3 regions of the Streptomyces sp. PTL18 genome follow, and region 3 is predicted to be linked to each of the others. Evidence: riboswitches for the same ligand, from Rfam matches in the RefSeq annotation. Region 3 holds a riboswitch; each other region holds the start of a gene.

Region 1 (9,533 bases), on a different contig from region 3:
GACAGTGAGGGACGGAGCCGTATGTCCGATCAGTCAGATGCAGCCGGAGCGGCGGTGGTGACGCCGGTGCGCGTCGTCATCGCCCTCTGCCTCGTAGCACCCTTCGTCGCGATGCTGTGGGTCGGCTCGTACGCCAAGACGGACCCCGCGTTCATCGGCATCCCGTTCTTCTACTGGTACCAGATGCTGTGGGTGATCATCTCCACGGCGCTGACGATGCTCGCCTACAAGCTGTGGCAGCGTGACCAGCGCGCCCGCGCCGGCGGCAAGGGGGGTGCGTCGCAGTGAAGGACGGCGTGAACGGCGTCGCGCTCGGCGTCTTCGTCTTCTTCTTCCTGGCCGTGACCGTCATGGGCTTCCTGGCGGCGCGCTGGCGCAGGGCGGAGAACGAGCACAGCCTCGATGAATGGGGCCTCGGCGGCCGCTCGTTCGGGACCTGGATCACCTGGTTCCTGCTCGGCGGCGACCTGTACACCGCGTACACGTTCGTGGCGGTGCCGGCGGCGATCTACGCGGCGGGCGCCTCGGGCTTCTTCGCGGTGCCCTACACCATCCTGGTGTACCCGCTGATCTTCACCTTCCTGCCGCGCCTGTGGTCGGTCTCGCACCGGCACGGATACGTCACCACCTCGGACTTCGTGCGCGGCCGGTTCGGTTCCAAGGGCCTGTCGCTGGCGGTGGCGCTGACCGGCATCCTGGCGACGATGCCCTACATCGCGCTCCAACTGGTGGGCATCCAGGCCGTGCTGGACGTGATGGGCGTCGGCGGCGGCGAGAGCACCAACTGGTTCGTGAAGGACCTGCCGCTGCTGATCGCCTTCGGTGTGCTGGCCGCGTACACCTACTCGTCGGGTCTGAGGGCGCCCGCGCTGATCGCGTTCGTGAAGGACGCACTGATCTACATCGTCATCGCGGTGGCGATCATCTACATCCCGATCAAGCTGGGCGGCTTCGACGAGGTGTTCGCGAAGGCGGGGCACGCGCTGGCGCAGGTCAACCCGGTGACCGGCAAGCCGCGCGGCGCGCTGGCTCCGGCCGAGGCGACCCAGTGGACGTACGGGACGCTGGCGCTGGGATCGGCGCTCGCGCTGTTCATGTACCCGCACTCGGTCACCGCGACGCTGTCCTCGCGCAGCCGTGAGGTGATCCGCCGCAACACCACGATCCTGCCGCTGTACTCGCTGATGCTGGGCCTGCTGGCGCTGCTCGGCTTCATGGCGGTCGCCGCGGGCGTGAAGGTCAAGAACGGGCAGCTGGCGATCCCGCAGCTGTTCGAGAACATGTTCCCGGACTGGTTCGCGGGTGTGGCCTTCGCGGCGATCGGCATCGGCGCGCTGGTGCCCGCGGCGATCATGTCGATCGCGGCCGCGAACCTCTTCACCCGCAACGTCTACAAGGACTTCATCAAGCCGGACGCCACGGCCAAGGAGGAGACCCGGGTCTCCAAGATCGTGTCGCTGCTGGTGAAGGTGGGCGCGCTCGTCTTCGTCCTGACGATGGACAAGACCGTCGCCATCAACTTCCAGTTGCTGGGCGGCATCTGGATCCTGCAGACCTTCCCCGCTCTGGTCGGCGGCCTGTTCACGCGCTGGTTCCACCGCTGGGCGCTGCTGGCGGGCTGGGCGGTGGGCATGGTCTACGGCACGGTCGCCGCCTATCGCGTCGCGTCCCCGTCCAACCCGGCGCAGAAGCACTTCGGCGGGTCCAACGCGATGATCCCGGGCATCGGCGAGATGGGCTACATCGGTCTGACGGCGTTCGTCCTGAACGTGGCGGTGGCGGTGGTCCTGACCTTCGTCCTGAAGGCGGTCAAGGCCCCCGACGGCATCGACGAGACGAAGCCGGAGGACTACACGGCGGACGCGGGCGACCCGGGGGTGCAGGTGCAGCTGCCGCCGGCCACGGCGGGCGCCTCGCACTGAGTCCACGTCGTACGCCGGGTCAGCGCGTCAGCGGGTCAGCGGGTCAGCGGGTCGCCGGAGGAAATCCGGCGGCCCGTTGTCGTACCCGTCCGGCACACTCGGCCCATGGACTTCACCATCCGGCCGGCGGCCCCGGACGAATACGGCACGCTCGGCGAGATCACCGCTCGGGCCTACCTCCAGGACGGTCTCCTGGACTTCGGCGAGAGCGACGCCTATCTCGGCGAACTGAAGGACGTGGCGGGACGGGCGGCCGCGGCACAGGTGCTGGCGGCCGTGGCGGACGGGAGTCTGCTCGGCGGCGTCACCTTCGTACCGGCCGGCGGCCCCATGGCCGACATCGCAGGACCGGGAGAGGCCGAGATACGGATGCTCGCGGTCGCGCACGACGCACGCGGCCGGGGCGTCGGGGAGGCCCTCGTCCGGGCCTGCGTCGACCGCGCCCGGGCCACCGACGGCTGCGTACGGGTCGTGCTGTCGACCCAGCGGACCATGCGCACCGCCCACCGCATCTACGAACGTATGGGATTCGTTCGCGCACCCGAGCGGGACTGGAACCCCTTCCCCCACCTCGACGACATCACTCTCCTCACCTACGAGTTGACGCTCTGAGGCCACCGCGACACAACATCTGGGGGCGACATCACAGCCCGGCACAAGATGTATGCTCATGCTCGCTGTCGCCGCAGGGGAATCCGGTGCGAATCCGGAACTGTCCCGCAACGGTGTACCTGTGCGTGCCCGCCCCAGGCGGACCCGCACGAGCGTCAGTCCGAGGACCTGCCGACAGCGCGCCCGGCCGTCCGGTCCGGGTGCCCTGACGTCCGGGCCTCGTGGAATGGGCCGGTGGGCGCGACGCCGTGTGCGCTCGTGAGCTGCCCCCTGCCCTCCGCCAGGCCCCGTGCCGAGCGAGGGAGAGCCCCACGTGACCATCGCGCCAGCCGATCCGGCTTCAGCCACAGGTCTGGAAACCGACGGTCCGGGTGCCGCGCTGCTGCGGACCCTGACCGAGCTGACCGCCGACCTCCCCGACGCCGACCCCGGGCGGGTCGCCGCCGCCGCGCTGCGCGGCCGGTCCGCCCGCGCCGACGACGCCGAGCTGCGCGAGCTGGCCACGGAGGCGGCCGCCGGACTCATCTCCGAGGACCCCGCCTACTCGAAGCTGGCCGCCCGCCTGCTGACCATCGGCATCCGCGCCGAGGCCGCCTCCCAGGGCGTCACGTCGTTCACCGAGTCCATCGCCGTCGGCCACCGGGAAGGACTGATCGCGGACCGCACCGCCGCGTTCGTACGCCTGTACGCCAGCCGTCTCGACGCCCTGGTGGAGGAGCAGGCCGACGACCGCTTCGGCTACTTCGGCCTGCGCACCCTGCACAGCCGCTACCTCCTGCGGCACCCGATCACCCGCACGGTCGTCGAGACGCCCCAGCACTTCATGCTCCGCGTCGCCGCGGGCCTGGCCGAGGACGACAGCCCCCACTCGGTGGACGACGTCGCGGCGCTCTACGGGCTCATGAGCCGGCTCGACTACCTGCCCTCCTCCCCCACCCTCTTCAACTCCGGCACCCGGCACCCCCAGATGTCGTCCTGCTACCTCCTCGACTCCCCGAAGGACGAGCTGGACTCCCTCTACGAGCGCTACCACCAGGTCGCCCGCCTCTCCAAGCACGCCGGCGGCATCGGCATCGCCTTCTCCCGCATCCGCTCCCGCGGCTCCCTGATCCGCGGCACCAACGGGCACTCCAACGGCATCGTCCCGTTCCTGAAGACCCTCGACGCCTCGGTCGCCGCCGTGAACCAGGGCGGCCGGCGCAAGGGTGCCGCCGCCGTCTACCTGGAGACCTGGCACTCGGACATCGAGGAGTTCCTGGAGCTGCGCGACAACACGGGCGAGGACGCCCGCCGCACCCACAACCTCAACCTGGCGCACTGGATCCCGGACGAGTTCATGCGCCGGGTCGACGCCGACGAGCAGTGGTCGCTGTTCTCCCCCTCGGACGTGCCCGAGCTGACCGACCTGTGGGGGGAGGCGTTCGACACCGCCTACCGCCGGGCCGAGGCGGCGGGGCTCGCCAGGAAGACGATCCCCGCCCGGGATCTGTACGGCCGCATGATGCGCACCCTCGCGCAGACGGGCAACGGCTGGATGACGTTCAAGGACGCCGCCAACCGCACCGCCAACCAGACCGCCGAGCCGGGCCACGTGATCCACTCCTCCAACCTCTGCACGGAGATCCTGGAGGTCACGGACGACGGGGAGACGGCGGTCTGCAACCTCGGGTCCGTCAACCTCGGCGCCTTCGTGGCCGAGGGCGACATGGACTGGGAGCGGCTGGACGCGGCCGTCCGCACCGCGGTCACCTTCCTCGACCGCGTCGTCGACATCAACTTCTACCCGACCGGACAGGCGGCCCGCTCCAACGCCAGGTGGCGTCCCGTCGGCCTCGGCGCGATGGGCCTGCAGGACGTCTTCTTCAAGCTGCGGCTGCCCTTCGACTCCCCCGCGGCCAAGGCCCTGTCCACGCGGATCGCCGAGCGGGTCATGCTCGCCGCGTACGAGGCCTCCGCCGACCTCGCCGAGCGGCACGGCCCCCTGCCGGCGTGGGAGGAGACCCGCACGGCGCGGGGCGTGCTGCACCCCGACCACTACGGCGTCGAGCCGACCTGGCCGGAGCGCTGGGCGGCCCTGCGGGAACGCATCGCCGCGGTCGGCATGCGCAACGCGCTGCTGCTCGCCATCGCGCCCACGGCGACCATCGCGTCCATCGCGGGCGCCTACGAGTGCATCGAGCCGCAGGTCTCCAACCTCTTCAAGCGCGAGACGCTGTCCGGTGAGTTCCTCCAGGTCAACTCGTACCTGGTGCAGGACCTCAAGGCGCTCGGCGTCTGGGACGCACGCACCCGCGAGGCGCTGCGGGACGCGAACGGCTCCGTGCAGGGCTTCGCCTGGATCCCCGAGGACGTACGCCGGCTCTACCGCACGGCGTGGGAGATCCCGCAGCGCGGTCTGATCGACATGGCCGCCGCCCGCACCCCGTTCCTGGACCAGGCCCAGTCGCTGAACCTGTTCATGGAGACGCCGACGATCGGCAAGCTCTCGTCGATGTACGCCTACGCCTGGAAGCGGGGCCTGAAGACGACCTACTACCTGCGCTCCCGCCCGGCGACCCGTATCGCCCGCGCGGCTCAGGCCGCCGTCCCCGTCCAGCAGGCGACCCCGGACGCCGAAGCCGTCGCCTGCTCCCTTGAGAACCCCGAGTCCTGCGAGGCCTGCCAGTAATGACCAGCACCACCGGCACCACCCGTCCCCAGAACCTCCTCGACCCCGGCTTCGAGCTGACCCTGCGCCCCATGCGCTATCCCGACTTCTACGAGCGCTACCGGGACGCCATCAAGAACACCTGGACCGTCGAGGAGGTCGACCTCCACTCGGACGTCGCCGACCTCGGCAGGCTCACCCCGGGCGAGCAGCACCTGATCGGGCGCCTGGTGGCCTTCTTCGCGACCGGCGACTCGATCGTCGCGAACAACCTGGTGCTGACCCTCTACAAGCACATCAACTCGCCCGAGGCCCGGCTCTATCTGAGCCGGCAGCTCTTCGAGGAGGCCGTCCACGTCCAGTTCTACCTGACACTTCTGGACACCTATCTCCCGGATCCGGACGACCGTGCGGCGGCCTTCGCAGCCGTGGAGAACATCCCCTCCATCCGCGAGAAGGCCGAGTTCTGCTTCAGGTGGATGGACTCCGTGGAGCGGATCGACCGCCTGGAGAGCAAGGCGGACCGCCGGCGCTTCCTGCTCAACCTCATCTGCTTCGCCGCGTGCATCGAGGGCCTGTTCTTCTACGGTGCCTTCGCGTACGTCTACTGGTTCCGCAGCCGGGGCCTGCTGCACGGCCTGGCCACCGGCACCAACTGGGTGTTCCGCGACGAGACGATGCACATGTCGTTCGCCTTCGACGTCGTGGACACCGTCCGCGAGGAGGAGCCGGACCTCTTCGACGACGAGCTCCGGCAGCAGGTCACCGACATGCTTCGGGAGGCCGTCGAGGCCGAGTTGCAGTTCGCTCGCGACCTCTGCGGTGACGGCCTGCCGGGGATGAACACAGACTCGATGCGGCAGTACCTGGAGTGCGTTGCCGACCAGCGCCTCGCACGCCTCGGCTTCGCCCCGGTGTACGGCTCGGAGAACCCCTTCTCCTTCATGGAGCTGCAGGGCGTCCAGGAGCTGACCAACTTCTTCGAGCGGCGTCCGTCGGCGTACCAGGTCGCGGTGGAGGGGACCGTCGCCCTGGACGAGGACTTCTAGGCCCCGTCCACACCCGTCCACGTTCCCGGGGCACGACGCCGCACGTCTGCCGGACGGACGTGCAGGTGGCTCGCGGGCCGGCTGCACGTCCGTCCGGTGCCGGTGGTCAGCGGGGCACGGCCCTCAGCAGCAGCCGGCGCGGGCGGAGCGTGATGCCGATGCGGGGCCCGGACTCGGACCCGGGGGCCTGTTCGAAACGGTAGGCCGAGGCCATCACCGCGGTGAGGAGCGTGAGTTCGGCCATCGAGAAGTGGTCACCCGGGCACTTCCGGTTGCCCACGCCGAACGGGGTCATCGCGTACTTGGGGACCTCCTTGGCCCGCTCGGGAAGCCACCGGTCGGGGTCGAACTCCTGAGGCCGCCCGTACGACCGCGGATCCCGCTGGATCGCGTACGGGCTGTACACGACGTCCGCCCCGGCCGGAATCCGGTACCCGCCGAGCTGTGTGCCGGCCACCGCCCGCCGCGTCAATATCCATACGGCGGGATGCAAACGCATTGTCTCGACGATGACATGCGCGGTGTACGTCAGCTTCCGGACGTCCTCGAATGCGACCGGCCGCTCCCCCACAACGGCTTTCACCTCGTCGCGGACCTTGTCTCCCTGATCCGGGTGCTCGGTGAGCACCTTCAGGAGCGACATGATCACGGATCCGACGGTTTCGCTTCCGGCGGTGATGATGGCGACGACCTGGTCGTGGATCTCCTGTTCCCCGATGGTCTCGCCATTCTCGTCCTTCGCTTCCAGCAAAGCCGTCAGCAAATCGTCCGGCTTTCCACCGGATGCCCGGCGGTCGGCGACGATCTCGTCGACCAGGAGATGCAGATCGGCCAATGCCCGGTTGAATTCGCGGTTGGCCGGAAACGGCAGGCGATAAAGCGGTCCCAGGGGCAGGACCATGCGCTGGTACATACCGCTGAACAGTGTGGTGAGCGCGGCGCAGATCCGCTCGGCCCTGGCATCCATGTAACTGCCGCGCATCAGGCAGCGGGTCGCGACGCGGACGGCCACGCGGAAGGCCTCCGTGGTGGCGTCCAGGGGCGCGCCGGACCGCCAGCGTTCCACGAGCCCGTGCGCCTCCTGCGCCATGACGGGGCCGTAGGCGGGGATGGCCTCGAGCCGGAAGGCGGGCTGGATGGCCCGCCGCTGGCGCCGGTGCAGCGGCCCGTTGCTGGTGGCCACGCCCTGCTTGCCGAGCAGGTCCTCGAGGGATTCCCACAGCGCCCCACCGATCTCGAAGTCGGTGCTGAGCGCGAGGGCACCGGCGAGTTCGGGGCTGGTGACCGCGTACAGCGTCTTCGGACCGATCCTCAGCCGTACGACGTCGCCGTCGTCCCGCAGCCGGGAGAGGAAGCCGAGCGGATCGCGGGCCAGTTTCCAGCCGTGTCCGAGACCGGGGACGCCGCCCGCGGCGAGCGGCGGAACAGAGGGCTCCATGGGCACTTCGGTCCTGACCGATTCCAGGGTCATTTCTCACCTGCCGCTTCGTTGTCGACGTATGGGGGTGTCGACCGGTCGTCCCAGCTGTCGACCCGGTACCGGCCGGACTCGTGATGGAACCAGTACACGGTGCTGAACCAGTTCCGCATGTTCCCGACGATCGCCCTGACCGCGACGCCCAGTTCCTTTTCCCGCACCGCTCCGTCCGCCAGGGTGTCGGCGAACTGCAGCGCCTCCTTTTCGGCGGCGATGAAATCGGTGACGCATTGTTCGAGCCGCCGCCTTATTTCTCTGACGGCCTCCTCGAGCGTCATCCCCTCATGCTGGATGAGGCTGATTCCCAGATTATGGACCTCGTCCCCCGCTATTTCCTTCGGGAGCGAACACAGGTCGTTGTACCAGGCGGCGAACTCCTGGCTCAGTAACGCCGCCCGCCGGTATGCGGGGTGTTTCCTGACTCGCTCGGGCAGTTCGCATTCGGCGCTCACCTCCAGCAGGTCCGTCCAGATCCAGTGCGCGAAGGTGAGCCGGCGGAGTTCGAGGTAGGCGTCCACCGTGGGGACGCGCCCGAGGGAGCGGTTGTGGAACTCCCTGTCGTACGCCTCGATCACCGCGTGGAAGTGCCGGGCGAAGCGTGCGTTCCAGGTGGGGCCGAGGAACGAGTACAGCCGCAGCACACTGTCCGCGAACCCGGCGACCAGGGAGTCCTGGTGGTGCAGATGATCCCCGGGAGAGTCCAGGGCCGTGTGCAGCCGCGACCTCAGCCTCCCCCAGGCGGCAGGCCGTCGGTGCACGATGTCCCGGTCGTGGCGGTCGTCCCAGACGAAGAACCACGCGCTGTAGTCGGCTATCGCCTGCAGGACCTCATCGGGGGCGCCGATGTAGTAACCCGCCATGAGGTCGGTGTAGCACAGTCCGTCGGCATATTCCTCGACCTTGTCCGCCGGCATGAGCCGCTTTTCGAGCAGCCAGGAACGCGTCTTCTCCTGCAGGCGGGGCCAATACGGGTGCAGTCGACGGGGAAACGCGGCCTCGATCACCGGCAGTCGGAGCGCCGGTGGAACCGCGACCGCGGTCGCCGTCGGTGAAGTGCTGTGTGGGAAAGCTGGCACGAACAAACCCCTCTCAGCGGCCGGTTGGCGCCGCGCCCCCTCCGTCGTGCCGGGCGCACCGCCGTCGCGTTGTCCCGCACATTCCATTCAGCACTACAACTGACCGGCATGGGAACGCATTTGCTCCAATCACTCCCCTACTGTGCCGGGATTCACCCCTTGTGTAACCGATTACGGATCAGTTCATACGTACACGGGGTCGAATGTGCGACGTATGCATGAACGTGACACCTACATGAACGGCGCCGGGCCGGGCGGAGTGCCCGGCCCGGCGCCGTCGAGGGAGGGGCGACCGCCATGCCTCAGTCGTTGGCCACCACGGGGTAGCGCGGCTCGTTCTCGGCCATCTGCCGCAGGGCGTCCCGGCGTTCGCGCTTGGAGAGCCGGTCGATGTACAGGTAGCCGTACAGATGGTCCGTCTCGTGCTGCAAACACCGTGCGAAGTAGCCGGTGCCGCGTACCTTGATCGGGTTGCCCTTCTCGTCCTGCCCCGTGACCTCGGCGTAGTCGGGGCGGGCGAGCGGCGCGTAGGCGGTCGGCACGGACAGGCAGCCCTCGTTGCTGTCGTCCAGTCGGCGCTTGTCGGCGGGCAGTTCGACGAGCTCGGGGTTGCAGACCACACCCACGTGGCGTACGCCCTCGTCGTCCAGGCAGTCGTAGACGAAGACCTTCAGATCGACACCGATCTGGTTGGCGGCCAGGCCCACGCCCTCCGCGGTGCGCTGGCTGGCGAACATGTCCGCGACCAGC
Region 2 (9,533 bases), on a different contig from region 3:
GGCCCGGGAAGTCCGTACGGGCCAGCAGCCAGGCCAGCGGCACCCCGAGGACCAGGCTCACGGCGGTCGCCGCGGTGGCGCTCACCAGGGACAGCCGCAGCGCCTGCCACACCGCGGCGGAGGCCAGCTGCTCCGGCAGGGTGTGCCAGGGGGTCCGCACCAGCAGCGCCACCAGCGGCAGCAGCAGGAACGCCAGGCCCACGAGCGCGGGCAGCAGCAGCGGCAGCGGAACACCGATCCGGCGGACACGTGCGCGCCGCGGTCCGCCCACCAGGGTGTCGGCCGCGGCGCCGGACGCGTCGATCCCGGTCATGGCTTGAGGAACCCGGCCCCGGTCAGGACCTCGCGCCCCTCGGCGGAGGTCACCAGTGAGACGAACGCCTTCGCCGCCTCCGCGTTGGGCGCGTTCTTCAGCAGGGCGATCGGGTAGTCGTTGACGGCCCGGGCGGACTCGGGGAACTCCACGCCCCGCACCTTGTCACCCGCCGCCCTCACGTCGGTCCGGTAGACGACCGCGGCGTCGGCCTCCTTCAGTTCCACCTTGTTCAGGGCGCTCTTCACGTCCTGTTCGTACGACACCGGCGTCAGCTTCAGACCGCTGGCGGCCAGCGCCTTCTGCGCGGCGGCCCCGCACGGCACGGTCTTGTCGCACAGGACGACCTTCAGGCCGGACCTGGTGAGGTCCTTCAGGGAGGAGACCTTGTCCGGGTTGCCCGGCAGGGTGGCGATCTCCAGCCGGTTGCGCACGAAGGTGACCGGGGAGGTGGCCGTGTCCCCCTTGTCCGTCACGATCGCCATGGTCCTCGGGCTCGCCGCCGCGAAGACGTCCGCGGGAGCGCCGCCGGTGATGCTCGCGGCGAGGGTGTCGCTGCCGCCGAAGCTGAGGGACACCTTCGTGCCGGGGTGCTCCTTCTCGAACTCCTTGCCCAGGGCCGTGAAGCTCTCCTTGAGGGAGGCGGCGGCGAAGACCGTGACCGTGCCGTACACCTTCGGCGACGAGGGCGCGGCGGACGCCGCCGACCCGGGGGAGTCCGACGAGGAGGAGCAGGCGGTCAGGGCCAGCAGCGCGGCGGCCCCGGCGCCGGTCACCCGCGCCGTCCGGCCCAGCCGGCGCACGGAACGGATCATCACGGGTCCACTCCCTCTGTCGTCCGGGAGGGAGCAGCACACCCCTCCGATGCGCCGATCATACCGGCGCAGATGCGACCTGGAAGAGCCCCGTGGCATCGCAAGAGCCGGGACTCCGGGTGACGGTGGTGGGCATGTGCGTTCACGCGGAGGTGCCGGAGGTGCTGTGGGGCGAGGGTCTCAGGCCGTGTCGACATGGACGTTCGTCGACTTCACCCGGGCGGTGGCCTCCATGCCGACCTCCAGGCCGAGTTCCTCCACGGCCTCCCGGGTCAGCAGGGACACCAGGCGGTGCGGGCCCGCCTGGATCTCCACCTGGGCGGCCACGTCACCGAGCTTCACGGCGGTGACGATGCCCGGGAAGGCGTTGCGGACCGAGGTGTACGAGGGGGCGTCCTCCTCGCCGGTGCCGCCACGCGCCAGCTCCACCGAGAACGCGGCCAGATCCCCGCCGTCGATGACCCGCCGCCCGCTCTCGTCGCGCCGGGTCGCCACCCGCCCCGCGTCCGCCCACCGCCGCGCGGTGTCCGGGCTGACCCCGAGCAGCCGGGCTGCCTGACCGATCGTGTAGGACTGCATGCGCGCCACGATAGGCGTCCGCGCCCCCCCGTCCGCAACGCGCCCCCGGGGTGCCCCGGGCGCGCCGGATCTGCGGAAACGGGCTTGATCAAGGGTGTCCGCGTGGCAGGATCCCACCTCATGGACGTGTCCTGGACGGTGCGGGGCCTGCGCGCGGCGGTGTTCGCCGTCGTGTGCGTGCTGCTCGCAGTCGGCGGACACACGGTGGCCACCGGCACGGTGCCGCCGGTGTGGGCGGACGCGGCCGGGTTCCTGCCCGTCTTCGCCGCCGGAGCGGCGCTCGCCGGGCGTGAGCGCTCGCTGCCCGGCATCGCCCTCGCCATGCTCGTCGTACAGGGCGGGCTCCATCTCGCCTTCGACGCGGCCGGGCCGGTACCGATGCCGATGGGTATCCCGGGCATGATGCCCGGGATGCCTGGCATGCCCATGGCCGCCGCGCCGCGCCTCATGACCTCGCACGCCGTCGCCGCACACCTGGTCGCCGCCCTGCTGGCCTCCTGGTGCCTGCGGCGCGGTGAGGCCGCCCTGTGGTCGCTGCTGCGCAAGGCCGCCGCCTTCGTCCCGCGCCTCGCCGTCCGGTGGCGTACGGCACCGCTGCCCGCGTACGTCGGGCCGCCGCGCCCGTACGCCCACCGGCGCCGGCTCCCGGGGCAGGCGCTGCTCCGCCACGCCCTGTACCGGCGCGGCCCGCCACCAGCAGCCCCGTACACCGTCTGAACCCCCCCCACTCCCAGCACCAGTACGGAGCTTGCTCACCCATGTCCCGCATGCGTACCACCCTGCGCCGCGCCACCACCGTCGCCGCGCTCACCGCAGCCGGTGTCCTCACCGCGGCCGGCGCGGCCTTCGCCCATGTCACCGTCCATCCCGAGAGCTACGCCAAGGGGGCGACGGACGGTGTGCTGACCTTCCGGGTGCCCAACGAGGAGGACACCGCCGCGACCACCAAGGTGCAGGTCTTCCTGCCCACCGACCACCCGATCCTGGGCGTGCTGGTCACCCCGCAGGACGGCTGGACCGCGCAGGTGACCACCACCAAGCTCAAGAACCCGGTCAAGACGGACGACGGAACCATCACCGACGCGGTCTCCCAGATCACCTGGACCGGCGGCCGCATCCGGCACGGCCAGTACCAGGACTTCAACGTGGCCTTCGGTCAACTTCCCGAGAACACCGATCAGTTGACGTTCAAGACACTGCAGACCTACTCCGACGGAAACGTCGTCCGCTGGATCGAGGAGGCCCAGAAGGGGCAGGACGAGCCGGAGAACCCGGCACCGGTGCTCCAGCTGACCGCCAAGGGCACGGCGGAGGGCGGCGCTTCCACCGCGGCGCCCGCCGGCAGCGCGGAGAAGCCGGGCACCGCCACCACGAAGGCCGCCGCCACCAGCGACTCCACCGCCCGCGGGCTCGGGATCGCCGGTCTTGTCGTCGGCGTCCTCGGCCTTGCCGCCGCGGGCTTCGCGATCGCCCGCAGCCGCACCACCGGCGCCTCCGCCTCCTCCGGCGGCGAGTGACCGGGTCCCCGTCCTGCCGGCGTCAGCGCCCGTCGGCGGGACGGGGACGCCAGCGCTCCTCGACCCTGGCGATCCGCCAGTACGCCAGCGCCGCCGCCCATACGGCCACGAACAGCCCGACGATGACGAAGCCCACGTTGCCGAGGTCGAGCCCGGCGATCCAGCCCGTCACCGCGTCCCTGAGGTCCAGCTTGTCGTGCAGCACTCCGACCAGCTCGATCGTGCCGATCAGGAAGGCCACCGCGATCGACAGCCCGGTGATCGTGAGGTTGTAGAACACCTTCCGCACCGGGTTGGAGAAGGCCCACTGGTAGGCGAAGTTCATGAACGTGCCGTCGAGCGTGTCGAAAAGGCACATCCCGGCGGTGAACAGCAGCGGCAGGCACAGGATCGCGTACCAGGGCAGACCGGCCGCCGCGCCCGAGCCCGCCATGACCATCAAGGTGACCTCGGTGGCCGTTTCGAAGCCGAGCCCGAAGAGGAAACCCAGCGGGTACATCTGGCCGGGACGTGAGATCGACCTGGTCAGGCGGCCGAGCACCCGGTGCATGAACCCCCGGGAGTCCAGGTGCCGCTCGAGTTCCCCCTCGTCGTACGTCCCGGCGCGCATCGCCCTGAAGACCTTGAGGATGCCGAGCAGGGCGAGCAGGTTGAGAGCGGCGATCAGGTAGAGGAACGTGCCGGCGATCGTCGTCCCCATGAACCCGAGGATCTGGTGGGTACTCGAGTGCTCGCTGGTGACACGGTCGGCGAGCCGGGTCCCGCCCGCGATCAACAGGGCGAGCAGGACCACCACGCTGGAGTGCCCGAGCGCGAACCAGAACCCGACCGACACCGGGCGCTTGCCGTCCGCCATCAGCTTGCGGGTGGTGTTGTCGATGGCGGCGATGTGGTCGGCGTCGAAGGCGTGCCGCATGCCCAGCGTGTACGCCGTGACGCCGAGGCCGATGCCGAACGCCTTGGTGCCGACCTGGTAGTGCTCCGGTACCACCAGCAGGAAGAGGATTCCGAACGCGACCACGTGCAGGGCCGCTATCGCCGCCAGCAGTCCGGCAGTGCGCACGGTGTCCTCGCGCCGCCAGCGGAAGGAGGCGGCCCCGGGCAGGGCGGGGTCGGTCAGGGTCATACGGTCACGCTCCAGCACCTCGTGGATCACTTCGTGAGATGCCGTGGCCGGTCTCCTGGCTGACGGATCAACGCGCCCGTCCCAACCTTCCCGGCCTGGCGGCCAGTGGCGCCACCCGCTGGGTACGGGCGGCACGGGACGGGAACTCCCCGATCACAGTGGCGAGGGCCGCTCCGGCCTGAGCCCCCTGGGGGCTTTCACCGGTCTTCCCGAGCACCACGGCCCGACCACCTTAGGGTCCGGGTCAGAACGCCTGCAAGACTGCACAGTTGCGCAGGTATCCGAGGTATCGAAGATCACACGGGGGTGCCTGGGAGGATGTGCGCATGCATCTCGTCCCCGCCGACCGCGCCGGCAGGCGCACCATCGACGGCCACCGGGTCTGCGAGGCCATCGAGGCCATCGGCGCCCCAGAGGCCGTACGCACCTGGTCCGAACGCTTCTCGCTGCTCGCCGACCCCGGCCGGCTCGCCCTGCTGCTGGCCCTGCACCGGGCCGGGCCGCTGGCGGTCTCCGACCTGGCGGTGGCGACCGGCATGAACGACCCGGCCGTCTCGCAGGCGCTGCGGCTGCTGCGGACGGCCGAGGTGGTGGCGGGTGAGAAGGAGGGGCGGATCGTCCGCTACCGGGTGATCGATCCCGTGGTGAACGAGCTGCTGAAGCAGGTGACCTGACGGGGACTCACCGCAGACAGCCCGCTGTCGCGCCGACAGCTCACTTCTTGTGCGCGGCCGGGGCCTTGTGCGGTGCCAGGTGGATGTCCTGGCTGGACAGCGTCAGCGGTGACTCGGTGAAGGCGCGCAGCCGAACGCGGACGCCCTTCCTGGGCACGGTGAACCCCTTGCCCGGCGCCTGGATCCGGTAAGTGGCCGTGGCGTGGGCGCCGACGGACGACGGGCCCTGGAGCACCTTCCACCAAAGGCTCGCGCCGTGGCCGATCGTCACCATGAAGTGGGGCCGGACGGCGAAGCCGCCGGTGTTGTCCACGCGGACGGTGAGCGTCTCCACGGTCGCGGCCTTCCGGGTGGAGCCGACGGCCTGCATCCGCAACGGCGGTTTCCCGGTCGCCGCCACCGTCGCCGCCACCAGGGCCGGCACCACCAGGGCCCCGGCCAGCACCATGCGGGCCGTCCGTCGGCCCTGCAGCAGCCGGGGCTGCCAGGCGGTGGCGAACGCGGCGGGCGGCGCGGTGACAGCAGCCGCCAGCCACAGCGGCGTCATCATCAGGTAGTAGCCGTCCTGCGAACGGGTCGCCAGGAAGAACGCGCACCAGGGCAGCACGGTCGCCGCCGGACCCAGCCGGCGCACGAACAGCACGAACAGCGCCAGCAGGCCCGCCACCAGCAGCATGCTCGCGTGCGAGTACCAGGACAGGAGGTCGCTGCCGTCGGTGTAGTACAGGGAGATGCCGACCAGGCCCTGGCCGTGGATGATCGCACCCTGGATGAGCGGCAGCGCGATCCCCTCGATCCAGGTGCGCGGCTCGGTCACGATGAAATACCCGTTGACCAGCAGCCACGTACCGGCGGCGATCCCCACGATCCGCCCCACCGCGAGGGCCGCCTCGCGCGCCCCCTGCTCGCCGCGCCGCAGCGCGTAGACACCGGCGAGCAGGAACGGCGTCACGAACCACGGCAACTGCTGGCTTGCACAGGCGGCGCCCAGACAGGCCGCCCGCGCCCAGTCGGCCGGGCCGCCCGTGCCCATCCGCGTCCAGCGCACCACCACCGGGATCAGGAAGGCCAGTGCGAGGACCGCCGGGTAGCCGAGGCGGGCGTACATCGGGATCATGCCGAAGCCCAGGCAGACCATGGTGGCCGCCGAGCGCCACGGCGTCGGCAGCATCTTCCACAGGACGATCGCGCCGAGGACGATGGCGGTGGTGGGCACCAGGACCTCGGGCAGCGCGCCGTGGCCGATCCACAGCAGCGGCGCGGTGAGCATGGCGGTCAGCGGCGGATAGCCGTAGGTGAAGTCGTAGCCGCCTTCCACCGTCGGGGTGTAGGCGACGGTGCTGTGGTGCCCGAACAGCCAGGGCCAGGCCTGTCCGTACACCGGGTTGCCGTGCAGCATCTCGCGGGCGGCCTGGATCGTGAGGATCGACTCGTCGCTGTAGTCGTGCAGCGCGCCGGCCGCGCAGTAGACGAGCGTGATCCCCGTGACCAGCACCACCAGATCGAGGCGCGCCAGCGAGCGGCTGCTGCGCACCACCAGCGTCAGTACGCCCGTCACCAGGATCGACACGTAACAGACGGAGACGACCGCGGCGATCGGCGGCTCATGGCTGGCGGCGCTGTTCCACACGCCGCGCGTGCCGATGAAGAGGCTGATGTTCGCGAGCAACGTGAGAACGCGGTGCCACTGCGCGGGGCCCCGGTCCGGTTCGTTCTTGCCCCGCGCCACCAGCGGGCGCACCCACCGGGTGCTTGTCGACGGCTTCACTTCTGCCAAGTGCACGCCAGGAACGTAGGTGGACAGCATGAACACCGAGCGCCCGGAGATGAAGATTCCGGTGTGGCCCGGGTGGACGTCAGTAGACGTCCCGCACGTACCGCTTCTCCGCCGCCAGCTGTTTCACGTACGCGGCCGCCTCCGCCTCGCTCAGGCCGCCGTGCAGGGCGGCGATGTCCCGCAGCGCCCGGTCGACGTCCTTGGCCATGCGGGAGGCGTCCCCGCAGACGTAGAAGCGGGCGCCCTCCCGGAGCCAGTGCCACAGCTCGGGGCCGTGCTCGCGCATCCGGTCCTGGACGTAGACCTTGGCGCGCTGGTCGCGGGAGAAGGCGGTGTCGAGACGCGTGAGCACGCCGTCCTCCCGCAGCTTCGTCAGCTCCTCCGCGTAGGAGAAGTCGGTGGCGCGGTGCTGCTCCCCGAAGAAGAGCCAGTTCGGCGCGGTGTGCCCGAGCTCGCGGCGTTCCTGGAGGAAACCCATGAAAGGGGCGACCCCGGTGCCGGGTCCGACCATCACCATCGGGGTGGAGGCGTCCGCCGGCGGCCGGAAGTGGGGCGAGCGCCGCACGAAGACCGGCACCGGAGTGTCTGGTTCCGCATCGGCGAGGAACCCGCCGCACACCCCGGCGCGGGGCCGCCCGCGCAGGCTCTCGTAGCGCACCACGGACACGGTCAGCGACACCCGGTGCGGGTCGACGAGCGGGCTCGACGAGATCGAGTAGAGCCGGGGCCGCAACCGCTTGAGCACTTCGGCCCACTCCCCGGCCGAGGCCCGCACCGCGTACTCTGCCGCCACGTCGACGGCCTGCCGCCCCCAGCACCAGCGCGCCAGGCCGTCCTTGTTGTCGGGGCGCAGCAGCTGCCGCAGCTCCCGGTCGTCCCGGGTCCGTTCGGCGACGAAGCGCAGTAGGTCCGGGGTGATCCGGGTGATGTCGAGATGCCCGAGCAGGGCTTCGCCGAAGGGCACCTCGCCGGCTCCCGCCACCTCCACGGCGGCGTCGCGGTCGATCCCCGTCACCGCCAGCCATTCCTCCACCGGGCCGGGAGAGTTGACCGGCCGCACACCGAGCGCGTCCCCGGCCTCGTAGGTGAGTCCGGCCTCCCTGGTGTCGAACGTGAACCGGCGCACCTCCTTGCCCGCCCCGGGCAGGCTGAGCAGCCGGTTGCCGACGAGACGGGCGGTCGACTGGGCGGGTTTGCCCTGCTTCGGCTGCGCGGGGGCCGGCGCCGGGGCACCGCCGAGCGCCGCCAGCACCGACTCCAGCCAGGCGCCCGCGGACGGCTCGTAGTCGGGTTCGCAGTCGGTGCGCGGCGCGAGGCGCACCCCGCCCAGCTCCTGCAGCCGCGTGTCCAGGCGGCGCCCGTGTCCGCAGAAGTCGTCGTACGACGAGTCGCCGAAGGCCAGCACGGCGTAGCGCACACCGTCCAGGCGCGGTGCCCGGTGGCCGGAGAGGGCGGCCCAGAAGCCGGAGCCGTTGTCGGGCGCGTCGCCGTCGCCGAACGTACTGGTGATCAGCAACAGATCGGCGTCACGCGGCAGTCCGCCGACGTCGGCCTCGTCCATGCCGACCAGGGTGGCCCGGTACCCGGTCGCGGTGAGCCGCTGGGCGGTGGCCGCGGCGAACTCCTCCGCGTTGCCGGTCTGTGAGGCCCACAGCACCACGACCTCGCGGCCGGCCGGTCCCTGGGAGGTGCTGCCCGCCCGGGAGTACATCCCGGCCAGGACACCGTTGACCCACAGCGCGTGCTCGGGGCTGAAGGGCGCGTCCCGCGGCAGCACGGGCACACCGGGGGCGCCGGAGCCCAGGCCGGCGAGGAAGCCGGTGAGGTACTGGCGCTCCTGGGCGGTCAGGACCGGGGGAGGGGCGGGGGCGAGACCGAAGGGGTCGGCGGCGGGGGCGGGAGGCCGGGCCTGGGGGGCGGTCGCGGCGGAGGGCGCCGGAGGGTTCGCGGGTGCCGGCTCGGCCACCTTCGCCAGCGCCACCGCGCACACCTTGAACTCCGGCTGGAAGGAGACCGGGTCGACCGCGTCGCTGGTCACCGCGTTGACGCTGAGATACTCGCCGAAGAGGTCGTTCCAGTGGAACGGGGCGAAACAGCAGCCCTGCCGCACCCGGTCCGTCACCGCCGCCGGCAGCACGGCCCGTCCGCGCCGCGAGGCCACCTCCACGGGGTCGCCGTCCGCGATCCCCAGCCCCGCCGCGTCCTCGGGGTGCACCTCCACGAACGGCCCCGGATTGAGCTTGTTGAGCTTCTCGACCTTCCCCGTCCTGGTCAGCGTGTGCCACTGGTGCTGCACCCGCCCGGTGTTCAGCAGGAAGGGGAAGTCGTCGTCCGGCAGTTCGGCGGGCGGCAGGTGGGGCCGCGCGTGGAAGGCGGCCCAAGGCGGGCATCGCCTCCCAGCCCTCGGTGTGCCGGGTGATGAAGTCCGTGTCCGTGTGCCCGTTCTCGTGCAGCAGGTGCAGCAGCCCGTTCAGCAGGGCGAGGTCGGTGCCGGGGCGTATCTGCAGGAACAGGTCCGCCTTCGCGGCGGTCGCGGTGCGCCGGGGATCGACGACGATCAGCTTGGCCCCCGCCTTGACCCGGTCCATCAGCCGCAGGAAGAGGATCGGATGGCAGTCGGCCATGTTCGAGCCGATGACCAGGAACACATCCGCCTTGTCCAGGTCGTCGTACGACCCCGGCGGCCCGTCGGCACCCAGCGACAGCTTGTATCCGGCGCCCGCGCTCGCCAT
Region 3 (9,533 bases):
GCCACGGTTTAAGGAATCAGCACTCATGAAGATCGACTGGGCAGCCCTCGGCTCCGTCTTCGGCGTCAGCCTCGCGGTCACCGTGGCCCTGGTGGGCCTGTTCACCCTGGGCGTCGTGGGCCTCACCAAGAAGGACTCGGCCCGGGGTGGCGCGGCCACCCTGGCGGCCACCGGCGCGTACGTGTGTTTCGCGGCGTGCGTGGCGGCGGTCGCGTACGGCATCCAACTGATCGTCGCCTGACGACGGGAGCATCCGGAGCCCCCGCAGCCGCGACCCTTCGAGTCACCCCCGCAGCCATGTGCCGCGGGGGTTCCTCATGTCCTGGGTCAGGGGGTCCGCGAGTCCCGGGTCCGGAGGGCCGCCGTCGCCCGGCCCAGGACGCGCAGCCGCTCCGGGACCGGGGTGAGGCCCCACCACAGCCCCGCGCAGGCGGCGGTCACGATGGTGACCACCAGCCAGACAAGGGCCCGCGCCGGGGCTCCGGGCACCAGCAGTGCCGCCAGCGCACCGATCCCGACCGCGAACATCCCCGTCGTCAGGGAGAAGAGTGCCAGCGCCGCCACCGGCGAAAGGTGCGGCGCGTGGGGACCGCCCGCGCCCGCCGAGAATTCCTTGGCCCTGTCCCCCATGTGGGTCCCTCCCGCCCTCTGGACGGTTCGCTCGGACTCCGTCCACTGCCGGGTTTCTCGAGTCCGGCCAGCAAAGCACACCCCGTCGTACGGCGAAAGACGAGCACCGGGCCGGTGCGCCGTTTCGAGTCACGCGCCGGAACGCGCGCCCCACGAACGCCACTCAGCTCCGAAAAGCACCCATTCGGGCAACTGACGTGATTTCAGCGGTGTGGGACTCAGCACACCACAGCATCGCAGGTCAAGAGCAAGTTGACGGGTGTTCTGGGCGCGTGGTGGACTGCCGGGGCCAGTACGGCGGCAGGAGAGGAAGCCGGTGCGAATCCGGCGCGGTCCCGCCACTGTCACCGGGGAAGAACTCCCCGGGAGCCAGGAACTCTCACCGCCGGTCTCGTCGAACCAGGGCGTGGACACCCTGAGTGAGGACATATCGCCATGCGCGGCTGCCGATTGAGGTTCTGTCACCGGGCCCCGTCCGACCGCACGGTCGGCTGAGCCGATGGGTGCCGATCGCGTCTTCGCGTACGGCGCCGCCGCCGGCCTTCTCGGTGACCTCCTGCTGGGCGATCCACGCCACGGACATCCGGTCGCCGCGTTCGGGCGGGCCGCGGCGGCCGTGGAACGGGTGCTGTGGCGGGACCACCGCGGGTGGGGCGCGCTGCACACCGCCGTCTGCGCCGGTGGCGCCGTGGCGCTGGGATCCCTGGCCGCGCGCTCCGTACGTACCTCCCCCGCCGCCTCCGTGGCCCTGACCGCCGCCGCCACCTGGGCCGCGGTCGGGGGCACGTCGCTCGCCCGGGAGGCGCGGGCCGTCGGGCGCGCCCTGGAGGCGGGGGACGTGACGGCCGCACGCGCGCGCCTTCCCCATCTGTGTGGACGGGATCCACAGGCGCTGGACGCGGACGGGATCGCGCGGGCGGTCGTCGAGTCCGTCGCCGAGAACACCTCCGACGCCGTGGTGGGCGCGCTCACCTGGGGGGCCGTCGCCGGGGTGCCCGGTCTCGTGGGATTCCGCGCCGTCAACACCCTCGACGCCATGGTCGGGCACAAGTCGCCCCGCTACCGGCGCTACGGGTGGGCCTCCGCGCGGCTCGACGACCTCGCCGGGTGGCCGGGGGCACGGCTCACCGCGGTGCTCGCGGCGGCAGCGGGCCCGGATCCGCGGGGCGCCCTGCGCGCCTGGCGTGCCGATGCCGCCAAGCATCCGAGCCCCAACGCCGGGCCCGTGGAGGCCTCGTTCGCGGGCGCCCTGGGCGTGCGGCTGGGCGGGACGCTGTCGTACGGGGGGCGCGTGGAGCACCGGCCGGTCCTCAACGGCGACGGGCGCGCCGTGCGCACGGACGACATCGAGCGGGCCGTACGGCTCTCCCGGCGCGTGAGCGGGCTGGCGCTCGGCATCACGGTCGCCGGGCGCCTGGCGGCCCGAAGGCTTCTCGCGAAGGGAGGGACGTCGTGAGCGGGGGACTCCTCGTCGCCGGTACCACCTCCGACGCCGGCAAGAGCGTCGTCACCGCCGGGATCTGCCGCTGGCTGGTACGGCAGGGGGTGAAGGTCGCGCCGTTCAAGGCGCAGAACATGTCCCTCAACTCCTTCGTCACCCGCGAGGGCGCCGAGATCGGGCGGGCGCAGGCCATGCAGGCCCAGGCGTGCCGTATCGAGCCGACCGCGCTGATGAACCCTGTGCTGCTCAAGCCGGGCGGCGAGCAGAGCAGCCAGGTCGTGCTGCTCGGCAGGCCGGTCGGTGAACTGAGCGCGCGCGGCTACCACGGGGGGCGGCAGCAGCGGCTCCTCGGCACCGTGCTGGACTGCCTGGCCGAGTTGCGGGGCACGTATGACGCGGTGATCTGTGAGGGGGCCGGCAGTCCGGCCGAGATCAACCTGCGGCGCACCGACATCGTGAACATGGGGATCGCCCGCAACGCCCGGCTGCCCGTTCTCGTCGTCGGTGACATCGACCGTGGGGGCGTGTTCGCGTCCTTCTTCGGGACCGTCGCGCTGCTCTCGCCGGAGGACCAGGAGTTGGTCGCCGGGTTCCTGGTGAACAAGTTCCGGGGCGATGTCGGCCTGCTGGAGCCGGGGTTGGAGATGCTCCGGGGTCTCACCGGGCGGCGGACGTACGGGGTGCTGCCGTTCCGGCGCGGGCTCGGGATCGACGAGGAGGACGGACTGAGGGTCTCGCTGCGGGGCACCGTCCGGGAGTCCACGGTGACTCCTCCGGTCGGCGAGGACGTGCTGCGGGTCGCCGTCTGCGCGATCCCGCTGATGTCCAACTTCACCGACGTCGACGCGCTGGCCGCCGAACCGGGGGTCGTGGTGCGGTTCGTGGACCGGCCGGAGGAGCTGGCGGACGCGGACCTCGTGGTGGTCCCGGGAACCCGGGGAACCGTCCGGGCGCTGGAGTGGCTGCGCGAGCGCGGTCTCGCGGACGCCCTCGTCCGGAGGGCCGCCGAAGGACGCCCCGTCCTCGGCGTCTGCGGCGGCTTCCAGATCCTCGGCGAGCACATCGAGGACGAGGTCGAGTCCCGCGCCGGCGAAGTCCCCGGGCTGGGCGTGCTGCCCGTCCGGGTGCGGTTCGCGCGCGAGAAGACCCTCACCCGGCCGGCCGGGGAGGCCCTCGGCGAGCGGGTCGAGGGGTACGAGATCCACCACGGGGTCGCCGACGTCACCGGTGGGGAAGCCTTCCTGGACGGCTGCCGGGTCGGCCAGACCTGGGGCACCCACTGGCACGGCTCCCTGGAGTCGGACGGATTCCGGCGGGCCTTCCTGCGCGAGGTGGCCGCCGCCGCGGGACGCCGCTTCGTGCCGGCCCCCGACACCTCGTTCGCCGTGCTGCGCGAGGAGCAGCTCGACCGGCTCGGCGACCTGATCGAACAGCACGCGGACACGGACGCGCTGTGGCGGCTCATCGAGTCGGGCGCGCCGCAAGGACTGCCTTTCATTCCACCGGGAGCGCCCGCATGAGCACAGTGTTGTTGTTGTCGACCGCCGACACCGATCTGCTGGCGGCCCGTGCCTCCGGCGCCCCCTACCGGATCGGCAACCCCACCCGCGTGGACGTCTCCGAGGAGCTTCCGGGCCTGATCGAGGGCGCGGACATCGCCGTCGTACGCCTGCTCGGCGGCAAGCGCGCCTGGGAGGACGGGCTGGCCCGGCTGAAGGCGTCCGGCGTCCCGACCGTGCTGCTGGGCGGGGAGGCGGTCCCCGACGCCGAGTTGATGGCCGAGTCGTCCGTACCGGCCGGTGTGGTGGCGGAGGCGCTGAAGTACCTGGTCGAGGGCGGCCCCGCCAACCTCACCGAACTCGCCCGCTTCCTGTCCGACACGGTGCTGCTGACCGGCGAGGGGTTCGACGAGCCGCGGAAGATGCCGGAGTACGGCGTCCACGGCGAGCGCCCGTTCACCGAGGGCCGTCCGACCGTCGGCGTGCTCTTCTACCGCGCCCACGAACTCAGCGGCAACACCGCCTTCGTGGACACCCTGTGCGACGCGATCGAGGCGCACGGCGCCAACGCCCTCCCGGTGTACTGCGGTTCGCTGCGCGGCGCCGACGCCGGGCTGTACGAGATCCTGGGGCGGGCCGACGCCCTGGTGGCCACGGTCCTCGCGGCCGGCGGCACGCACGCCTCGCAGGCGTCGGCGGGCGGTGACGAGGAGGCCTGGGACATCGGCGCGCTGGCCGGGATGGACATCCCGGTGCTGCAGGGGATGTGCCTGACCTCGTCGCGCGCCGCGTGGGAGGAGTCGGACGCCGCCCTGTCCCCCATGGACGCGGCGATGCAGGTCGCCATCCCCGAGTTCGACGGCCGCCTGATCACCGTTCCGTTCTCCTTCAAGGAGCAGGGCCCCGACGACGTCCCGGTGTACGTGGCCGACCCGGAGCGGGCCGCGCGGGTCGCCGGGATCGCCGTACGCCACGCACGACTGAAGCACAAGCCGAACGCGGAGAAGAGGATCGCGCTCGTCTTCACCGCGTACCCGACCAAGCACTCGCGGGTCGGCAACGCGGTCGGCCTGGACACGCCCGCCTCCGCGGTACGGGTGCTGGACGCGCTGCGGGACGCGGGATACGGCCTGACCGAGTACCCCGCGGGCGGTGACGAGCTGATCCACCGCCTCATCGAGGCCGGTGGTCACGACGTGGAGTGGCTGACCGAGGAGCAGTTGGCCGCCGCCCCCGCGCGCGTGCCGCTGGCCGACTACCGGGCCTGGTTCGACACGCTCGATCCGGTGCTGAGGGACGCGATGGTTCAGGCGTGGGGCGAGCCGCCGGGTTCGCTCTACGTCGACGGCGACGACATCGTGCTGGCGTCCCTGCGGTTCGGGAACGTCGTGGTGATGATCCAGCCGCCGCGCGGCTTCGGCGAGAACCCCATCGCCATCTACCACGACCCGGACATGCCGCCGTCGCACCACTACCTGGCGGCCTACCGCTGGCTCGAGAACAGCTTCGGCGCCGACGCGATCGTCCACATGGGCAAGCACGGCACGATGGAGTGGCTGCCGGGCAAGGGCCTCGGTCTCAGCGGGGGCTGCGCGCCGGACGCCGTCCTCGGCGACCTGCCCCTGGTCTACCCGTTCATCGTCAACGACCCCGGTGAGGGCACCCAGGCCAAGCGGCGCGGCCACGCCACCGTCGTCGACCACCTCGTCCCGCCGATGGCGCGCGCCGACACCTACGGCGACCTGGCGAAGCTGGAGCAGCTCCTCGACGAGTACGCGCTCGTCTCCGACCTGGACCCCGCCAAGGCGCCGGCCGTGCGCGCCCAGATCTGGACGCTGGTCAAGGCGGCCGAGCTCCACCACGACCTGCACCTGGACGAGCAGCCGGACGACGACGAGTTCGACGAGTTCGTCATGCACATCGACGGCTATCTGTGCGAGATCAAGGACGTGCAGATCCGCGACGGCCTGCACATCCTGGGCGGCGGTCCGGTCGGCGAGCCGCGGGTGAACCTGGTGCTGGCCGTGCTGCGTGCCTCGCAGGTGTGGGGCGGGCAGGCGAACGCGCTGCCGGGCCTTCGGGCCTCGCTGGCGGAGCACTTCGGCCTGGTCGAGAAGGAGTTGCTCGCCGAGCCGGGGGCGCCGGTGAAGGTGCCGGTGGAGCTGACCGAACTGGTGGCCGGCCCGTCGCGTACGGCGGCGGACGCGATCGACCTGCTGGAGCAGCTGTGCCGGGGGATCGCGGAGGGCATGGAGGAGCGGGGCTGGGCGGCCTCCGAGAGCGGTGCTCTCGTGCGGGAGGTGCTGGGCACCGAACTCCCGGACGCCGTCGCGGTGCTGGAGTTCGCGTGCACCGAGGTCGTCCCGCGTCTCGCCCGCACCACCGATGAGATCGACCACATCCTGAAGGCCCTGGACGGCGGTTACGTCCCGGCGGGCCCGTCCGGGTCCCCCACCCGTGGCCTGGTCAACGTCCTGCCGACCGGCCGCAACTTCTACTCCGTGGACCCCAAGGCGATCCCGTCCCGCCTGAGCTGGGAGGTCGGCCAGTCCCTCGCCGACTCGCTGGTCGCCCGCTACCTCCAGGACACCGGCGAGTACCCGAGGTCCGTCGGACTGACGGTCTGGGGCACCTCCGCGATGCGCACCCAGGGCGACGACATCGCCGAGATCCTGGCCCTGCTCGGCTGCCGCCCGGTGTGGGACGACGCCTCGCGCCGGGTGACCGGTTTCGAGGTGATCCCCCTCGAGGAGCTGGGTCGCCCCCGCATCGACGTCACGGTCCGCATCTCCGGTTTCTTCCGGGACGCGTTCCCGCACGTCGTCGCTCTGATCGACGACGCGGTGCGTGCGGTGGCCGAGCTGGAGGAGCCCGCCGACCGCAACTTCGTGAAGGCGCACGCGGACGAGGACACCGCCCGGCACGGCGACCGGCGGCGCGCGACGGCCCGTGTCTTCGGCTCCAAGCCGGGCGCGTACGGCGCCGGGCTGCTGCCGCTGATCGACGCCCGCAACTGGCGGTCCGACGCGGATCTGGCCGAGGTGTACGCCGTCTGGGGCGGCTACGCCTACGGGCGCGGGCTCGACGGGCGGGCGGCGCGCGGGGACATGGAGACGGCGTTCAAGCGGATCGCCGTCGCCGCGAAGAACGTCGACACCCGCGAGCACGACCTCGTCGACGCCGACGACTACTTCCAGTACCACGGCGGCATGGTGGCCATGGTGCGGCACCTGACGGGCGCGAGCCCGGAGGCGTACGTCGGTGACTCCGCCGTACCCGACCAGGTGAAGACCCGTACCCTCGGCGAGGAGACCCATCGCGTCTTCCGTGCCCGGGTGGTCAACCCGCGCTGGATGGCGGCCATGCGGCGCCACGGCTACAAGGGCGCCTTCGAGATGGCGGCGACGGTGGACTACCTCTTCGGGTACGACGCCACGGCCGGCGTGGTCGACGACTGGATGTACGAGAGGCTCAGCGCGGAGTACGTCTTCGACCCGGAGAACCGGGACTTCATGAAGAAGTCCAACCCGTGGGCGCTGCGCGGCGTCACCGAACGGCTCCTGGAGGCCGCCGACCGCGGTCTGTGGGCCGAGCCGGACGCGGACACGCTGGAGCGGCTGCGCGCCACCTACCTGGAGCTTGAGGGCGACTTGGAGGGCGACCAGAAGTGAGTACCCCGTTTCCGTTCACGGCCGTCGTCGGCCAGGACGACCTGCGGCTCGCGCTGCTGCTGAACGCCGTGTCGCCGGCGGTCGGCGGTGTGCTGGTACGCGGCGAGAAGGGCACCGCCAAGTCGACGGCCGTGCGCGCCCTGTCCGCGCTGCTGCCTCGGGTGGCGGTCGTTCCCGGGTGCCGTTTCTCGTGCGACCCGGCGGCACCGGCCCCCGATTGCCCGGACGGGCCGCACGAGCCGGGGGCGGGTGTCTCCCGTCCGGCCCGCATGGTCGAACTGCCCGTCGGCGCCTCCGAGGACCGGCTCGTCGGCGCCCTCGACATCGAGCGGGCGCTGGCGGAGGGCGTGAAGGCGTTCGAGCCGGGCCTGCTCGCCGACGCGCACCGCGGCATCCTCTACGTCGACGAGGTCAACCTCCTCCACGACCACCTCGTCGACCTGCTCCTGGACGCCGCCGCGATGGGGGCCTCGTACGTCGAGCGGGAGGGCGTCTCCGTGCGGCACGCCGCGCGTTTCCTGCTCGTCGGCACCATGAACCCCGAAGAGGGCGAGCTGCGGCCGCAGTTGCTCGACCGGTTCGGCCTGACGGTGGAGGTGTCCGCCTCGCGGGAGCCCGACCAGCGTGTGGAGGTCGTCCGGCGGCGGCTCGCCCACGACGACGACCCCGCCGGTTTCGCGGCGCGCTGGGCCGAGGAGGAGGCCGCCGTACGGGCGCGGATCGTGGCCGCGCGCGAGCTGCTGCCGTCCGTGCGGCTCGGGGACGGGGCGCTCAGGCAGATCGCGGCGACCTGTGCCGCGTTCGAGGTGGACGGCATGCGCGCCGACATCGTGATGGCGCGTACCGCGACGGCGCTGGCCGCCTGGGCGGGGCGCACCGATGTGCTGGCGGAGGACGTACGGCAGGCCGCGCTGCTCGCGCTGCCGCACCGCAGGCGGCGCAATCCCTTCGACGCGCCGGGGTTGGACGAGGACAAGCTGGACGAGACCCTGGAGCAGTTCGGGGATCCGGCAGAGGACGACGATCCGGATCCGGACGGGCCCGGTGGCGGTGGCGGCCGGCCGCCGCAGGACGGCCCGGCGGGCGACGGCGGCACGCCCGCGCAGGCCGAGCCCGGTGAGGGCGGGCCGTCCCAGGCCCCAGGGGCCGGCGAGCAGTCTCCCGCCCGCGCCTCCGAGCCCTTCCGCACGAAGGTGCTGACCGTGCCGGGGCTCGGTGACGGCGCCGCCGGACGGCGTTCGCGGGCGCGGACCGAGCACGGGCGGACCACCGGGGCCCGTCGGCCCCGGGGGGCGCTGACCAGGCTGCACCTGGCGGCGACCGTGCAGGCGGCGGCGCCTCATCAGCGGGCGCGCGGCCGGTCGGGACGCGGGCTCGTGGTGCGCCGGGACGATCTGCGGCAGGCGACGCGGGAGGGGCGCGAGGGGAACCTCGTGCTGTTCGTGGTCGACGCCTCCGGGTCGATGGCGGCCCGGCAGCGGATGAGCGCGGTGAAGGGTGCCGTGCTGTCGCTGCTGCTGGACGCCTACCAGCGGCGGGACAAGGTGGGTCTGGTGACCTTCCGGGGCAGGGACGCCGAGGTCGTCCTGCCGCCGACCTCGTCCGTGGACGCGGCGGCGGCCCGGCTGGAGTCACTGCCCACCGGGGGCCGTACGCCGCTGGCCGCCGGGCTGCTCAGGGCGCACGACGTGCTGCGGGTGGAGCGGCTGCGGGACCCTGCGCGGCGGGCGCTGACGGTCGTGGTGACGGACGGGCGCGCCACAGGCGGCCCCGAGCCCGTCGCGCTGGCGGCGCGTGCGGCGCGGCTGTTCGCGGCCGACGGGGTCGCGTCCGTGGTCGTGGACTGCGAGTCGGGGCCGGTACGGCTGGGGCTGGCGGGGCAGCTCGCGGGTGAGCTGGGCGGAGCCGCCGTGACGCTGGACGAGCTGCGTGCGGACAGCATCGCCGGGTTGGTGCGGGATGTGCAGGGTGCCGGAAAGAGGAGGGCCGCGTAGTGCCGCAGGGACAGCCGAGTGTCGTACCGGACGACGGACTGACGACCCGTCAGCGGCGCAACCGGCCGCTCGTCGTCGTGCACACGGGCGTCGGGAAGGGCAAGTCGACCGCGGCCTTCGGGCTGGCGCTGCGCGCCTGGAACCAGGGGTGGCCCATCGGGGTGTTCCAGTTCGTCAAGTCGGCGAAGTGGAAGGTCGGCGAGGAGAACGCGCTGCGGGTGCTCGGGGAGTCCGGGCAGGGCGGGACGGTCGCCTGGCACAAGATGGGCGAGGGCTGGTCCTGGGTCCAGCGGGACAT

The links. A riboswitch is a leader RNA that binds a small molecule or an ion and turns the genes downstream of it on or off. The one in region 3 is predicted to bind cobalamin.
Region 1: it holds a riboswitch for cobalamin, as region 3 does, so the genes downstream of both, AC5WS8_RS19275 (ribonucleoside-diphosphate reductase subunit alpha) here and AC5WS8_RS23640 (cobalamin biosynthesis protein) in region 3, are expected to answer to the same signal.
Region 2: it holds a riboswitch for cobalamin, as region 3 does, so the genes downstream of both, nicT (Nickel transporter NicT) here and AC5WS8_RS23640 (cobalamin biosynthesis protein) in region 3, are expected to answer to the same signal.

What each region holds. Positions count from the first base shown of each region.
Region 1 covers NZ_JCAJZO010000009.1:136,535-146,067, forward strand. Annotated here, with positions in the region: gene AC5WS8_RS19260 (DUF3311 domain-containing protein) at 22-288, shown strand; gene mctP (monocarboxylate uptake permease MctP) at 285-1,922, shown strand; gene AC5WS8_RS19270 (GNAT family N-acetyltransferase) at 2,028-2,534, shown strand; cobalamin riboswitch at 2,587-2,724, shown strand; gene AC5WS8_RS19275 (ribonucleoside-diphosphate reductase subunit alpha) at 2,848-5,202, shown strand; gene AC5WS8_RS19280 (ribonucleotide-diphosphate reductase subunit beta) at 5,202-6,230, shown strand; gene AC5WS8_RS19285 (bifunctional albaflavenone monooxygenase/terpene synthase) at 6,337-7,701, opposite strand; gene cyc1 (epi-isozizaene synthase) at 7,698-8,783, opposite strand; gene def (peptide deformylase) at 9,086-9,533, opposite strand, start outside.
Region 2 covers NZ_JCAJZO010000004.1:193,163-202,695, reverse strand. Annotated here, with positions in the region: gene modB (molybdate ABC transporter permease subunit) at 1-313, opposite strand, end outside; gene modA (molybdate ABC transporter substrate-binding protein) at 310-1,128, opposite strand; gene AC5WS8_RS09930 (TOBE domain-containing protein) at 1,309-1,707, opposite strand; gene AC5WS8_RS09925 (hypothetical protein) at 1,810-2,424, shown strand; gene AC5WS8_RS09920 (YcnI family copper-binding membrane protein) at 2,466-3,224, shown strand; gene nicT (Nickel transporter NicT) at 3,247-4,350, opposite strand; cobalamin riboswitch at 4,379-4,586, opposite strand; gene AC5WS8_RS09910 (ArsR/SmtB family transcription factor) at 4,677-5,024, shown strand; gene AC5WS8_RS09905 (hypothetical protein) at 5,065-6,765, opposite strand; partial or broken gene AC5WS8_RS09900 (molybdopterin dinucleotide binding domain-containing protein) at 6,881-9,533, opposite strand, start outside.
Region 3 covers NZ_JCAJZO010000013.1:52,324-61,856, forward strand. Annotated here, with positions in the region: gene AC5WS8_RS23625 (inorganic phosphate transporter) at 1-12, shown strand, start outside; gene AC5WS8_RS23630 (hypothetical protein) at 26-241, shown strand; gene AC5WS8_RS23635 (hypothetical protein) at 328-630, opposite strand; cobalamin riboswitch at 890-1,028, shown strand; gene AC5WS8_RS23640 (cobalamin biosynthesis protein) at 1,130-2,086, shown strand; gene AC5WS8_RS23645 (cobyric acid synthase) at 2,083-3,591, shown strand; gene cobN (cobaltochelatase subunit CobN) at 3,588-7,241, shown strand; gene AC5WS8_RS23655 (putative cobaltochelatase) at 7,238-9,235, shown strand; gene cobO (cob(I)yrinic acid a,c-diamide adenosyltransferase) at 9,235-9,533, shown strand, end outside.